One region of the Rhizobium sp. WYCCWR 11128 genome, then DNA from elsewhere that is predicted to be linked to it. Evidence: predicted binding sites of a transcription regulator. Region 1 holds the regulator's gene; each other region holds the start of a gene.
What was found. The regulator PhoB, encoded in region 1, activates phosphate uptake and scavenging genes when phosphate is short. The targets are predictions, from matches to a motif close to TGTCATNNANCTGTCAT.
Positions count from the first base shown of each region.

Region 1 (4,280 bases):
ATATCCTCGATCACATCGGGATAACGATCCTTCAGCGAGGCGAGGCCCTGCCGGAAGACAAGTGCGACGTCGCGCACCTGCTGGAGGAAGCCATCGGCAAGAATGATGTCGAGCACGGCGCTGCCGACGGCCATGGCAAGCGGATTGCCGCCATAGGTCGAGCCATGCGTGCCGGCCTTCATGCCGGAGGCGGCCTCTGATGTGGCAAGACAGGCGCCGAGCGGGAAACCGCCGCCGATGCCCTTGGCAACAGCCATGATGTCGGGGGTGACGCCCGACCATTCATGAGCGAAGAGCTTGCCGGTGCGGCCGACGCCGGTCTGGACCTCGTCGAGGATCAACAGCAGGCCGTTGTCGTCGCAGAGCTGGCGAAGCGCCTTCATGAACTCAGGCGTGGCAGGACGGACGCCGCCCTCGCCCTGCACCGGCTCGATGAGGATGGCGGCCGTCGCCTCGGTGATCGCGGCGCGGACCGCTTCGATATCGCCGAAAGCCACCTGATCGAAACCCGGCGCCTTGGGGCCGAAACCTTCGAGATATTTTTCCTGGCCGCCGGCAGCGATCGTCGCCAGCGTCCGTCCGTGGAAGGCGCCTTCGAAGGTGATGATATGGAAGCGCTCGGGATGGCCCTTGGAAAACTGATAGCGGCGCGCCGTCTTGATCGCGCATTCGAGCGCCTCGGCGCCCGAATTGGTGAAGAACACCTTATCGGCGAAGGTGGCGTCCGTCAGCCGTTTTGCCAGGCGCTCCTGGCCGGGGATCTCATAGATGTTCGACAGGTGCCAGACCTTGTCGGCCTGCTCCTTTAGCGCGCCGACCACATGCGGATTGCTGTGGCCGACGGAGGTGACGGCAACGCCGGCGCCGAAATCGAGATATCGCTCGCCAGTTTCGGTGATCAGCCATACGCCCTCGCCTCGCTCGAACCGCAGCGGGGCACGAGAATAGGTGTCATAAAGCGGCGCGGCTTCAGCCATGGCGCGATCTCCATCAAAGTTGCCGGGCAATGACTCCGGCTAAGGAAACCAGGCCCGAAAAATCAAAAATGCCGCCTTGCGGCGGCGAGTGGCACTATTTCCTTTTCGCGCTGCAATGTCAACAAAACGGCGCCCTTAGCGTATGCAGCACAGGTGTACAGCGGCATTTTCAGTCTTCAACAGGCATTATTGCAGAAATGACACGCAGGGGCAGCAAGTTGGGGAAAACTACGAATTCGATTCATCCGGATTCATGCGACTCTTGTCACGGAGTCAGGCTCACACTAGGTTAAAGATCAATTACTAGACTGCATGCGGCGGAACTAGTCACCAAAATTGATCAAGCGTTTCTTGTTTCGGAGCTCCCGGGACAACGGTGAGGGATTCTGCCATCACCAACGCAAAAGGTGGAGACAGGGCATGAACTGGACAGACGAGCGGGTCGAGAAACTCAAGAAACTTTGGGCCGAAGGACTGAGCGCCAGCCAGATCGCTGCGCAGCTTGGCGGGGTCAGCCGAAACGCGGTCATCGGCAAAGTGCACCGGCTGTGCCTTCCCGGCCGTGCCAAGGCCGGCGGCACCAATACCGCGGCGCGAACGCCGAAGCGCAATACATCGGCGCCGCGCGCGCCGAACTTCGCCTCCCGGATCACGACCCGCACCGTCACCCGCCAGCAGGGCGCGACGATGCTGAAGGAAGAGATCGAGATCGAAACGATCGAGGAAATGGAATACGTGCCGCGAGGCAATGTGGTGGTGCCGATTTCGCGCCGCCTCGGCCTGACGGAACTAACCGAGCGCACCTGCAAATGGCCGGTCGGCGATCCGCTGAAGGACGACTTCCATTTCTGCGGCTGCGAGTCCCCCGACAATTCGCCCTATTGCGGCTATCACCAGAAGCTTGCCTACCAGCCGGTGAACGAACGCCGCAGGGCAGCAGCGCGGGCCAGTTGAGCGCGGGCAACCATCGTTAGAATGCAGAAAACGGGCCGATTGGCCCGTTTTTTTATGCGCGGATGGAAGCTCAGGCTTCCCTCCGTCATGCTCGGCCTTGTGCCGAGCATCTGATCACCCCAATGACTTGAGGGTAAAACCTTTATTTTCAAATACTTAATTTAGCGAGCGCAGATCCTCGGCACAAGGCCGAGGATGACGTCGCGGGTTTTGCCAGGGCTTTGTCAGCAGGCTCAGATGGAAGCCCTCAGGCTTCCATCGAATAACCGGCGCCGCGGACGGTGCGGATGACGTCCTGCATGTTGGAGAAATTCAGCGCCTTGCGCAGGCGGCCGACATGGACGTCGACGGTGCGCTCGTCGACATAGATATCGTGGCCCCAGACGCCATCCAACAGCTGCGAGCGGGAGAAGACCCGGCCCGGCGACGACATCAGGAATTCCAGCAGGCGGAATTCGGTGGGGCCGAGGCGGACTTCGCGGGTCTTGCGATGGACGCGATGGGTCTCGCGGTCGAGCTCGATGTCACCGCATTTCAGCACCGTCGACAGCACCTCGGGGCGGGCGCGGCGCAGCATCGCCTTGACGCGGGCAACGAGCTCGGGGGTCGAGAAGGGCTTGACGACATAATCGTCGGCGCCCGTCGACAATCCACGGACACGCTCGCTCTCCTCGCCGCGCGCCGTCAGCATGATGATCGGCAGGCGCTCGGTTTCCGGCCGCATGCGCAGGCGCCGGCAGAGCTCGATGCCGGAAACGCCGGGCAGCATCCAATCGAGGATGAGAAGATCGGGCGTGCGCTCCTGGAGCCGCATTTCGGCTTCATCGCCACGAAGGATGGTATCGACCTCGAAGCCTTCCGCTTCGAGATTGTAGCGAAGAAGCACGCTGAGGGCTTCCTCGTCTTCAACAACTGCAACTCTCGGGATCATGCGTGTCGGTCTCCTCGCGCATGATCCTTAAACCAGGGTGATTTAAGCAGTGCATCCTGCGCAAATTCAAAAATTGGCTGCGACCTCTTTGCGCGCCCGGACGGGCGCGCACGCAATTGACTGTGCGGGCGGTTATTCGGTGACCGCGCCGACGGTGTTGGCGCTGTCATCCTTCGGACGATCACCTTCCGGCTGCGCGCCTGTCGCCATGTAAAAGATCGTCTCGGCGATGTTGGTGGCATGGTCGCCGATGCGCTCGATGTTCTTGGCGCAGAAGAGAAGATGCGTGCAGCTGGTGATGTTGCGCGGATCTTCCATCATGTAGGTCAGGAGTTCGCGGAACAGCGAGGTGTACATCGCGTCGATCTCGTTGTCGCGTTCACGGATCGCATTCGCCTTGTCGGCTGAACGATTGGTGTAGACATCGAGCACTTCCTTGAGCTGGACGAGCGCCAGCTCGGACAGATGCTCGAGGCCGCGGGCAAGCTTGCGGGGAACGCCGGTGCTTTGGACGGCGATGACGCGCTTGGCGGTGTTCTTGCCGAGGTCGCCGACGCGTTCGAGATCGGCGGCGATGCGGATCGAACCCATGATTTCACGCAGGTCCGAGGCCATCGGCTGACGGCGGGCGATCGTGACGATCGCCTTGTCGCCGATTTCGCGTTCGGCGTGATCGAGGATCACATCGTCCGAGATGACCTTCTGCGCCAGCGCCGTATCGCCGTTGACGAGGGCGCGCACGGATTCGCCGACCATCTGCTCGGCCAGGCCGCCCATTTCGGAAATCCGCCTGGACAGGAACTTCAGATCATCATCGTAGGCAGAAAAAATATGTGTCGATGCCATGGGGCTTTATCCTCGAATAACGGGAAGGCTTGGTGTCGCCAAAATCAACCGAAGCGACCCATGATGTAGTCCTGGGTGCGCGGATCGTCGGGATTGGTGAACATCTTGTCGGTGTCGTTCTCCTCGACGAGGTTGCCGAGGTGGAACATGGCGGTGCGCTGCGAGACACGCGCGGCCTGCTGCATGGAGTGGGTGACGATGACGATCGTATAGTTCTCGCGCAGCTCGTGGATCAGCTCCTCGACCTTGGCGGTGGCGATCGGGTCGAGCGCCGAGCAGGGCTCGTCCATCAAGATGACTTCCGGGCTGACGGCGACGGCACGCGCAATGCAAAGGCGCTGCTGCTGGCCGCCGGACAGGCCGGTGCCAGATTCATGCACGCGGTCCTTGACCTCGTTCCAGAGACCGGCGCGCTGCAGGCTGGTCTCGACGATCTGGTCGAGGTCGGCCTTCGACTTGGCAAGGCCATGGATGCGCGGGCCGTAGGAGACGTTTTCGTAGATCGTCTTCGGGAACGGGTTCGGCTTCTGGAAGACCATGCCGACGCGGGCGCGAAGTTCGACGACGTCGAT
Region 1 covers NZ_JACCEZ010000002.1:536,312-540,591, reverse strand. Annotated here, with positions in the region: gene HX898_RS10315 (aspartate aminotransferase family protein) at 1-977, opposite strand, end outside; gene HX898_RS10310 (GcrA family cell cycle regulator) at 1,398-1,931, shown strand; gene phoB (phosphate regulon transcriptional regulator PhoB) at 2,179-2,862, opposite strand; gene phoU (phosphate signaling complex protein PhoU) at 2,995-3,708, opposite strand; gene pstB (phosphate ABC transporter ATP-binding protein PstB) at 3,753-4,280, opposite strand, start outside.

Region 2 (4,280 bases), on a different contig from region 1:
CTGAACTCCGACAGGAAGGTGCCGGCCAGCACGCCGATCGGCGTGGCGATGATAACAGCCAGAACGACCATCAGCAGGCTGCCCATGAAGGCGTTAGCGAGACCGCCGCCATCTTCGCCGGGCGGCGGCGTCATTTCCGTGACGAGACTAGGGCTGAGCGCAGACAGGCCGTGTATCAGCGTCGTCCAGAGGATCCAAACCAGAAAGACCAAGCCGACCACGGTCGCGATGCCACAGAGCGACAGCGCGATCATGCTGCCGATCTGGCGGCGGCGGTAAATGGAACCCGAATGGGTCGCCATGACTACTCTCCCCTCTGTCTTGCCATGCGCACCAGCATGAGCTTGGCGGCCGCCAGAACGATGAAGGTGACAACGAAGAGGATGAGACCGAGCGCCGAGAGCGACGACCTGTAGAGATCATCCGAAGCTTCGGCAAACTCGTTGGCGAGCGTCGCAGCGATCGACGTGCCGGGCTCCATCAACGACACAGCGATGTTATGGGTGTTGCCGAGTACGAAGGTGACCGCCATGGTCTCTCCGAGCGCGCGGCCGAGACCAAGGAAGATGCCGCCGACGACAGCGGTGCGGGTGTGCGGAATGACGATATCGCGCACCACTTCCCACTTGGTCGAACCAAGCGCATAGGCCGATTCCTTCAGCTGCGCCGGGACGACCAGGAAGACGTCGCGCATGACCGAGGAGACGAAGGGGATAATCATGATCGCCAGCACGATGCCTGACGTCAGCATGCCGATGCCGAGCGGGGCGCCGGTGAACAATGCGCCGATTATCGGGATCGGGCCTAGCCAGTCGATCAGCACCGGCTGAACGTAGTCCGACATGAAGGGAGCAAACGTGAAGAGACCCCACATGCCGTAGATGATCGAGGGAATACCGGCGAGAAGCTCGATGGCGCCGCCGATCGGACCGCGAATGGAGCGCGGCGCAACTTCGGTAATGAAAACGGCGATACCGAGGCTCACGGGAACGCCGATGATCATGGCGAGCGCCGAGGTGACCAGCGTGCCGTAAATTGGCACAAGGCCCGAGAACCGCTGGGCAACCGGATCCCATTCCATGCCGGTCAGGAAGCCAAAGCCGAAGGTCCGGAACGCGAGAAACCCGTCCCAGACCATGGAGAACGCCGCTGCGAACAGTGCGACCAGAACAAACAGGCCGCAGCCCAAAACTATCCAATAAAAAATACGATCGCCTGCCGCGCCGTCGCGGCGCTTGACGCCCGCGGTTGTGGCGGGCAGCGATGCCATTGCTTCGCTCATATCCGTCCGCTCTGCTGCTTTGAGGATGTCAAAGGATTCGGGGCGGAAAGCTTGGCTTGCCGCCCCGGCCGCAGTTTCGTCAGGATCAGCCCTTGAAGGAGGCCGTCCAGTAATCTTCGATCTGCTTCACCAGAGTTTCCGGAAGCGGAACGTAGTCGAGCGAGGAAGCTTCCTTCTGGCCGTTTTCGAGCGCCCATTTGAAGAAGGCGAAGGCGGCCTTGGAGCGCGCCGCATCCTTCGGCTCCTTGTACATGATCGCCCAGGTCGTGGCAGTCACCGGCCAGGCCTTTTCGCCCGGAGCATTGGTCATGATCAGGTAGAAGTCCTGAGCCTTGGTCCATTCGGCGCTCGCAGCTGCAGCCGAGAAGCTTTCGGCATTCGGCTTCGGATACTGGCCTGCGGCGTTCTGGATCAGCACGTAAGGCAGCTTGTTCTGCAGGGCGTAGGCGTATTCGACGTAACCGATCGAATCCTTGACGCGGGTGACGTATGCGGCAACGCCCTCATTGCCCTTGCCGCCGATGCCAACCGGCCAGTTGACGGTAGTGCCTTCGCCGACCTTGCTCTTCCAGTCTTCGTTGACCTTGGAGAAGTAGTTGGTCCAGTTGAAGGAGGTGCCCGAACCGTCCGAACGGTGGACGACGGCGATCTGGCTGTCGGGCAGTTTCAGGCCCGGGTTCAGATCGGCAATCGCCTTGTCGTTCCATTTGGTGACGTTGCCGAGGTAGATGTCGGCGAGAACCTTGCCGGTGAGCTTCAGTTCGCCCGACTTGATGCCCTTGACGTTGATGACCGGCACGATGCCGCCGACGACGAGCGGGAACTGGCCGAAGCCGCCGGTCGTCAGGTCTTCCGGCTTCATCGGGGCGTCGGACGCGCCGAAGTCAACCGTTGCAGCCTTGATCTGGGCGATGCCGCCGCCCGAACCGATCGACTGGTAGTTCAGCTTGTCGCCGGTCTGCTTGTTGTAGTCCGCAGACCACTTGGACAGGACGGGGTAGACGAAGGTGGAGCCGGCGCCGGTGATATCGGCGGCGGAGGCCGAAACCGCCAGCGCGGCGACCAGGCCCGCACCGAGGCAGGCCGAAAGAAGTTTCTTGGTGAGCATATGAGCGCTTCCCTAATGGATTTGAAAAACAACGAGGCCAGCGCCATGGAGGGGGTGTCATTGTCGGGGCGCTGAAATTCTCGTCACATCAGGCGGGCTAGGCGCGTTTTATTACAGTTTGATGACGGTTTTTGACCGCCGAAACCGAATGCAGGGCCGTGCGTCAAATGCGGCAGTTACGGCCTTTCGATTGAATCGCGGATTTAACAAAGCCTTAGCAAAAACATTGGGATAGATTGACGCATGGCTGTGGTGGATTGCCGCAGCGATGCCTGGAAATGTCGTTTTCAGGATTTCGAAATGCCGGGGCCTGCTCGTGGCCGATACCGAATTCGTGCGATGGCCTTTACGAGATCATGCGGCCGACTCTTCTCGCAGCCTGCTGGATATGTCGCATGCCGACATGGGTTTTCCGAGCATATACCCTTGAAGCTGGTCGCAGCCGGCGTCTCGCAAGATCGCCGCCTGACGGGTATTCTCAATACCTTCGGCGGTCACGGGTATCTGCAGAGCAGTCGCCAAGGAGATGGTTGCCCGAAGAATATCGGCGCCATTTGCGGTTACATCGAGAGCGGACACGAGCGAGCGGTCGATCTTCATGCGATCAAACCCAAACTGCCGCAATGCACCGATGCTGGCGTAGCCGCAGCCAAAATCATCAAGAGCAAACTTTATGCCGACGCGCTTGAGTTGGTCTATCGACCGACGGGCCTGATCCGGATTTGTCATCAGAACGCCTTCGGTGATTTCCAGTGTCAGGCGGTTTGGATCGAAATCCAGCTCCTGCAGGATCGCGATCACTTGGGCAGCAAATTCCGGATTGCAGAGCTGGATCGGCGAAACGTTCACCGACAAAGTCAGACCGGGCCAGCTCTTGGCATGCCCGATCGACGTTCTCAGCATATGGACGCCAAGGGCATCGATGAGGCCGCACCTTTCAGCAAGCGGGATGAATATTTCCGGGCTGACGTTTCCCGTTGCAGTTTTCCAGCGCGCCAGTGCTTCAAGACCGGTGACAGCGCCGGTCGAAGCAGAGACGAGAGGCTGGAAAACAGCTTCGATTGCGCCGCTGCCGATGGCGTTTTTCAAGAGACCTTCCAGCTCGGCGACCCGTATGCGTTCCCGGTCCAGTTCGGGATCGTATTCAACCGCCTGACCTTTACCATTTGCCTTGGCTCGATAGAGGGCCATGTCGGCTCTGCGAAGAAGCTCCAGAGGCGATATGTCTCCATCGTGCGCCGCAGCTCCGATGCTTGCGCCAACTTCGATCGTTCGCCCGTCAATTTTGAAGGGCTCGGCAAACAGCGCCAGAATCGCCTCTTCCATCTCTTCGCGTGCAGTGGCTCCAACGTGCACCAACGCGAATTCGTCGCCTCCCAGCCGGGCCGCGGCTAGGACTTCGGGATGACTGGTCATCAGCGCGTTCGAGACGATCCGGATCAAATCATCCCCAACCGCATGCCCCCAAGCATCGTTGACCGCCTTGAAGCCGTCGAGATCAACCAAGTAAAGCCGCGGTGACGAAGGTTCCGGGCTCTCCAGATCCTCCAGCAGGCGGAGAAGACCCTGTCTGTTCAACAAGCCACTCAAGCTGTCATGGCTCGCTTCGAAGCGAGCTGTTTGCGCCAGTTGGCGCAGGCGCCGCGCTTCGGATGCGCCAACCAACAGAACGCCGATCAAGAATAGCGAAAGAACGACGGTAGAAGCTGCAAGATAAGGATAGACCTGCTGAAACACGGCACTTCCGGGCGCTTTGCTCGGCCAAACGAGGTAGCCGATCACGCCTCCCTTGATGTCGGTGATCGGCGTGTTCAGGAATCCCGGCTTGGGCGTCGTCTCAAGGCTCAGCCCCTCGAGTTCATGTTCGTTGGAGAGAGTGTCGAGTACCTC
Region 2 covers NZ_JACCEZ010000017.1:34,843-39,122, reverse strand. Annotated here, with positions in the region: gene pstA (phosphate ABC transporter permease PstA) at 1-302, opposite strand, end outside; gene pstC (phosphate ABC transporter permease subunit PstC) at 305-1,282, opposite strand; gene pstS (phosphate ABC transporter substrate-binding protein PstS) at 1,368-2,390, opposite strand; gene HX898_RS31170 (EAL domain-containing protein) at 2,745-4,280, opposite strand, start outside.
Region 2: pstS (phosphate ABC transporter substrate-binding protein PstS) is a predicted target of PhoB. The motif match lies at 2,501-2,517, and genes of this name have one in related genera.

Region 3 (4,280 bases), on a different contig from region 1:
GGTACGGCGTGTGCACGCCGACCGTTCGCGACTGGCGCAGGAGCTCGACCAGGCCGAATTCCGCGCCAACCGGCTGGAAGAGGTCAATCGCGAGGTATCGCGGCGGCTGGTGACGGCCATGGAAACGATCCGCGCAGTTCTGGATCGCTAGAACAGGATGATTTTAGGCCAGGCCCAAAATCTGAATCCTGTTCTAATTTAAAGAGTTAGAGCATGATGTCGTCCGAAAACCGCTCACACTTTTCGGCATCATGCTCTTATAGAAAGAGTTTGGCATGGCGCAGGTGACGGTAACGATCGACGGCAAAGCCTATCGCATGGCCTGCGAGGAAGGGCAGGAGGATCACCTGACCGATCTCGCCACCCGCTTCGACCGCTATGTCGGCCATCTCAAGGATCAGTTCGGGGAAATCGGCGATCTCAGGATCACCGTCATGGCCGGCATCATGATCACGGACGAGATTGCCGAGCTGACGCGCCGCGTTGCCGGATTGGAATCCGAGCTCGAGACGCTGCGCGGCAATCGCGATACGGTGCTTGCAGCCACCGCCCGGACCGAGGAAAATCTTGCCGCAGCGCTCAGTGAAGTGTCGAGCCGCATCCGCGGCATCACCGACAAGCTGAACGGCCGGTCGGCCCCCGAACTCAATTGATCTCAATTAAATAGGGGCCGCCTTCCGTCGCCACTGGCGCGCCAGCACAAACGACCTTATATATCGGCATGCGGTCTGCGCCTCTCGACAGGAACCACAATCCCTGGGGCCATACTCGATCCAAAGGGAGCTGTCCCTGGCCAGGCCCGTGGGCCTGGACACACGGCGCCCACCTACGTTTGTAGGCACCCAGGATCGTAAACATCCATCGGTGGTCGTGGATCGCACCCTTTCCTTCCATTTTCAGCGAAGACGCCGGATATGGCGGGCGAACGTGGTTTGCGCGTCCGCCCTTCTTCAGTGCGTCCGTTACTTCTTCAGGCCTGGAAGGGTGACCTGGAAGACCTGGAACATGGTGTCGACGTCGGCACCGCCGTCTGACTTGTAGGCGGCACCCACCTGGAAACCATCCTGCGTCAAGAAGTCGTTGTCATTGGCGACGAACAGGAAGTAGTCGTCCGGCAGGTTCGGGTCGAGAACGCTCGCAAGACCCATGGCTTCCCACTTTTCCGACAGATTGTTCTTGTCGTTCGGCGCGCCGTTGTGCAAGCCGAAGCGGGCGAGATCGGCCTTGTCGTTGAGGTCGATGAAGGGTGTCAGCGTCGCCTGTGTCAGCGAGGGATCGACGACGCCCTTCGGCGCGATCGGCTTGCCGTCATCGAAATCGCTGCCGGCGATGTCGGTCGCGGCGGAAACGTCGACGATGTCGACCTTGCGGTAGAGCGAGGTGTCGCCCTTCAGGCCCTGGCCGTTGCCGCTGTCACGGGCGAGCATCAGGAAGGTCTTGTCGGAAAGAGCAATGATTTCGCTCTCGGCGGCGATCGTCGTCTTGTCCTTGGCATCCTTGAAGACCGGCAGCGGCACGACATATTCGTGCACCAGTTTCAGGTGATCGGGATCGGCGGCGTCATAGATCAGCGCGCGGGTATTCTGGCGGGTCGAGCCGGAATCGCCGCCGTCCTGGCGGGCAGCCGATTGCAGCACAGCGATGATGAACTTACCATCAGGCGTTATCGCCATGCCTTCGAGACCCTGGTTGTTCTGGCGGCCGGTCTCCGGATCTTTCGGGTCCGGAGCGGAGGCGCCGGGACCGGGATTGTTGGAGGCAAAGCTCAGCGCGCCCTTGCGCATCGGCAAAAGCGCCTTCGGCGGCTGGGTGGCGGAGAGCAGGTGGCCGTCGGCCGAGAAGCGGTAAATATAAGGCCCGTATTCGTCGCTGACGAACATGCTGCCGTCGGCCATGCGGATGATGGCTTCATTGTCGAGCGCGATCTTGCCGTTCGTCGCCTGCGGTAGCGCGGGAAAATTGCCGGCAGCGGGGCGGACGCCGGATTCCGGGTCGAGGCCGGTCATGTCGCCGCCCTTGTCGTCGACGAAGAGTGTGGAATCGACGAGCTTTGCGTCGACGCCCGACTGTTCCTTGCCGGCCTCGGGTGCTGCACGCGGAGCGGTCGGCGTCAGCCCGATCGAGATGGTGTTCAGGCGAGGACGATAGTCGACGGTGCCGACGGCGTTGTAACCGCGGTCGGGCAACAGGTAGAGCGTGCCCTTGTACCCGGCGCCGTCGCGGCTCCAGGCGGCGGGATCGACCGCCATGCCCGAGCCGGAACCGAAGGTCTCGCCGAATTTGTCACGCTGGTTGGCCGGAATGCGGCCGATGCCCACCAGGCCCTTGTTGACGAAGGTGAGGCCGCCGACGGTGGCGGAATTCTCGGCCACTGCGACGACTGGCACGGCGGCGGATGCCGCGAGAACCGCGGCGAACAGCCGCGCTGTGTAAGGTCTGACATTCTTCATGCAAATACCCTCTCGGTCAAAAGCGCTCTCGAAACGGCTTCCGCCCGCAGGCTGGACACCGCTTCAAATGACACCCCCGGCCTGGATTCGATTTCCCGATGGCACAACACGCCCTGGATTTCGTCGCCCCATATCCCCGGCAGACGGTCTATGACGGGATCATGATATCTGGATGACGCTTTTCAGTGAAAAGCCCATGCCAAAAGGTGTGAGGCTTTTGCATATTCGCATTTCAGCTCGCTGCTCTATCCGACCGGGTAAGGCCCCTCGGCAAAGACCTCGTCGTGGTAGCCTTTGGAGCCGACATCCAACGCCAAGGGGCTTCGCCACTCCCTGTTGTCGCGCAGGCAATCGAGCACGAAACGGAAATCATATCGCGGCTGCCAGCCGAGTTCCCGCCTTGCGCGTTCGTTGACATAGACACGGTCGAGCGAAGGAAACATTTTCCAACCCCGTGATGCGTAGAGAGAAGCTGCACCCGGGAGCAGTCGTTCGACGACGGGAGGCGCGTCGCGCCTGATCTCGGCAAGATCCCTTGCCGAAAACGGCGTCGTGGCGGAGATGATGTAGCGGCCAAAGCCGATTGCCGGCGCCTTTTCGAGCGCCTGCAGATGAGCGCCGACCACGTCGGTGATATCGACGCGGCGGTGAAGAAGCTCGTTGGCCTGGGCGTTTTCAGCCGAATAGCCGTTGCGAATGTCAGGATCGTCGTCGTTTTCGGGAAAGAAACGCGAAGTCCTGAGAATGACCACCGGCAGACCGGATTTGCGGGCGAAGAGTTCGCATAGACCTTCGGCAGCGAGTTTCGTCACGCCGTAGATGTTTTTCGCGACGGGAAGCACGTCCTCGGTCACCCATGCCGCCGGTTCGCCGGCAGCAGGAGTCAATGCTGCGCCGAAGGTACTGGTGGTGCTGGTGAAGACGAAGCTTGCAACGCCTGCGGCGGCCACTGCTTCTTCGAGCAGGTTAAGGGTGCCGGCGATATTGGTGTCGAGGAAATCGCGATTGTCGTGGGTTGCCACATGCGGTTTGTGCAGCGTCGCGGCATGGATGACGTGGCTGATGCCAGACATCGCCTGGCGGACGAAGGCGCGATCACTGATCGAGCCGACCATGTCGGTAAAAGCCGAGGGCTTGATATCGATGCCGCGCACCCACCGGCTTTCCGCCCTCAAGGTTCGCATCAGCGCCTCGCCGAGATGGCCGGCACTTCCCGTTACCAGTATCGTCATCACATCGTCTCCTGACCGCTCGGCCGCGGACGCTATAAAGACTGGCGTTTCCGGACAACGCATAAATTATGCAGGGGAATGCAGGAAAGCTTGAGGCTCAGCCGATGGTCGTGACGAGGCGGCCGGCGCTACCGTCGGAAAGCATGATCCGTTCCCAGGTCACACGGCCGGCGGCGATTGGCAGCAGCGCATTGCCGTTGGCGCCGGTATCGAGGGTCAACGACGAGAGCCTGCCCTCATGCCAGCCGCGCTCCTCCAGCGACTGCTCGGCGGCGGCGATTTCGGCGGATGCATAAGAGAATATGGAGCGGCCGAGAAAGGCGCCGAGCGGCACCCGCCACTCCGCCTGCCGCGGGCGAGAGGCGGAGAGCAGCCGGTGGGTGCGGTCGCAGATCAGATGCACCGGCCGGACGGAATCCTCGACCAGCCGCTTCAGCGCCGCATCGACTGCTGCATGTTGCGGTGAGCTGAAAATCCGTTCCAGCTTGGCCGCCTGTTCGGCCGACAGGGCGAGCTGATCGCGCTCCCAGCGTGAGACCGTCGCCTGGTTGACGCGGAGGAGTTCGGCAAGATGTTCCTGCTTCATGCTGCGCAGCAG
Region 3 covers NZ_JACCEZ010000010.1:121,464-125,743, forward strand. Annotated here, with positions in the region: gene HX898_RS25890 (DUF4164 domain-containing protein) at 1-151, shown strand, start outside; gene HX898_RS25895 (cell division protein ZapA) at 276-653, shown strand; RNA gene ssrS (6S RNA) at 723-881, shown strand; gene HX898_RS25905 (esterase-like activity of phytase family protein) at 963-2,450, opposite strand; gene HX898_RS25910 (NAD(P)-dependent oxidoreductase) at 2,696-3,682, opposite strand; gene HX898_RS25915 (helix-turn-helix transcriptional regulator) at 3,780-4,280, opposite strand, start outside.
Region 3: HX898_RS25905 (esterase-like activity of phytase family protein) is a predicted target of PhoB. The motif match lies at 2,612-2,628, and genes of this name have one in related genera.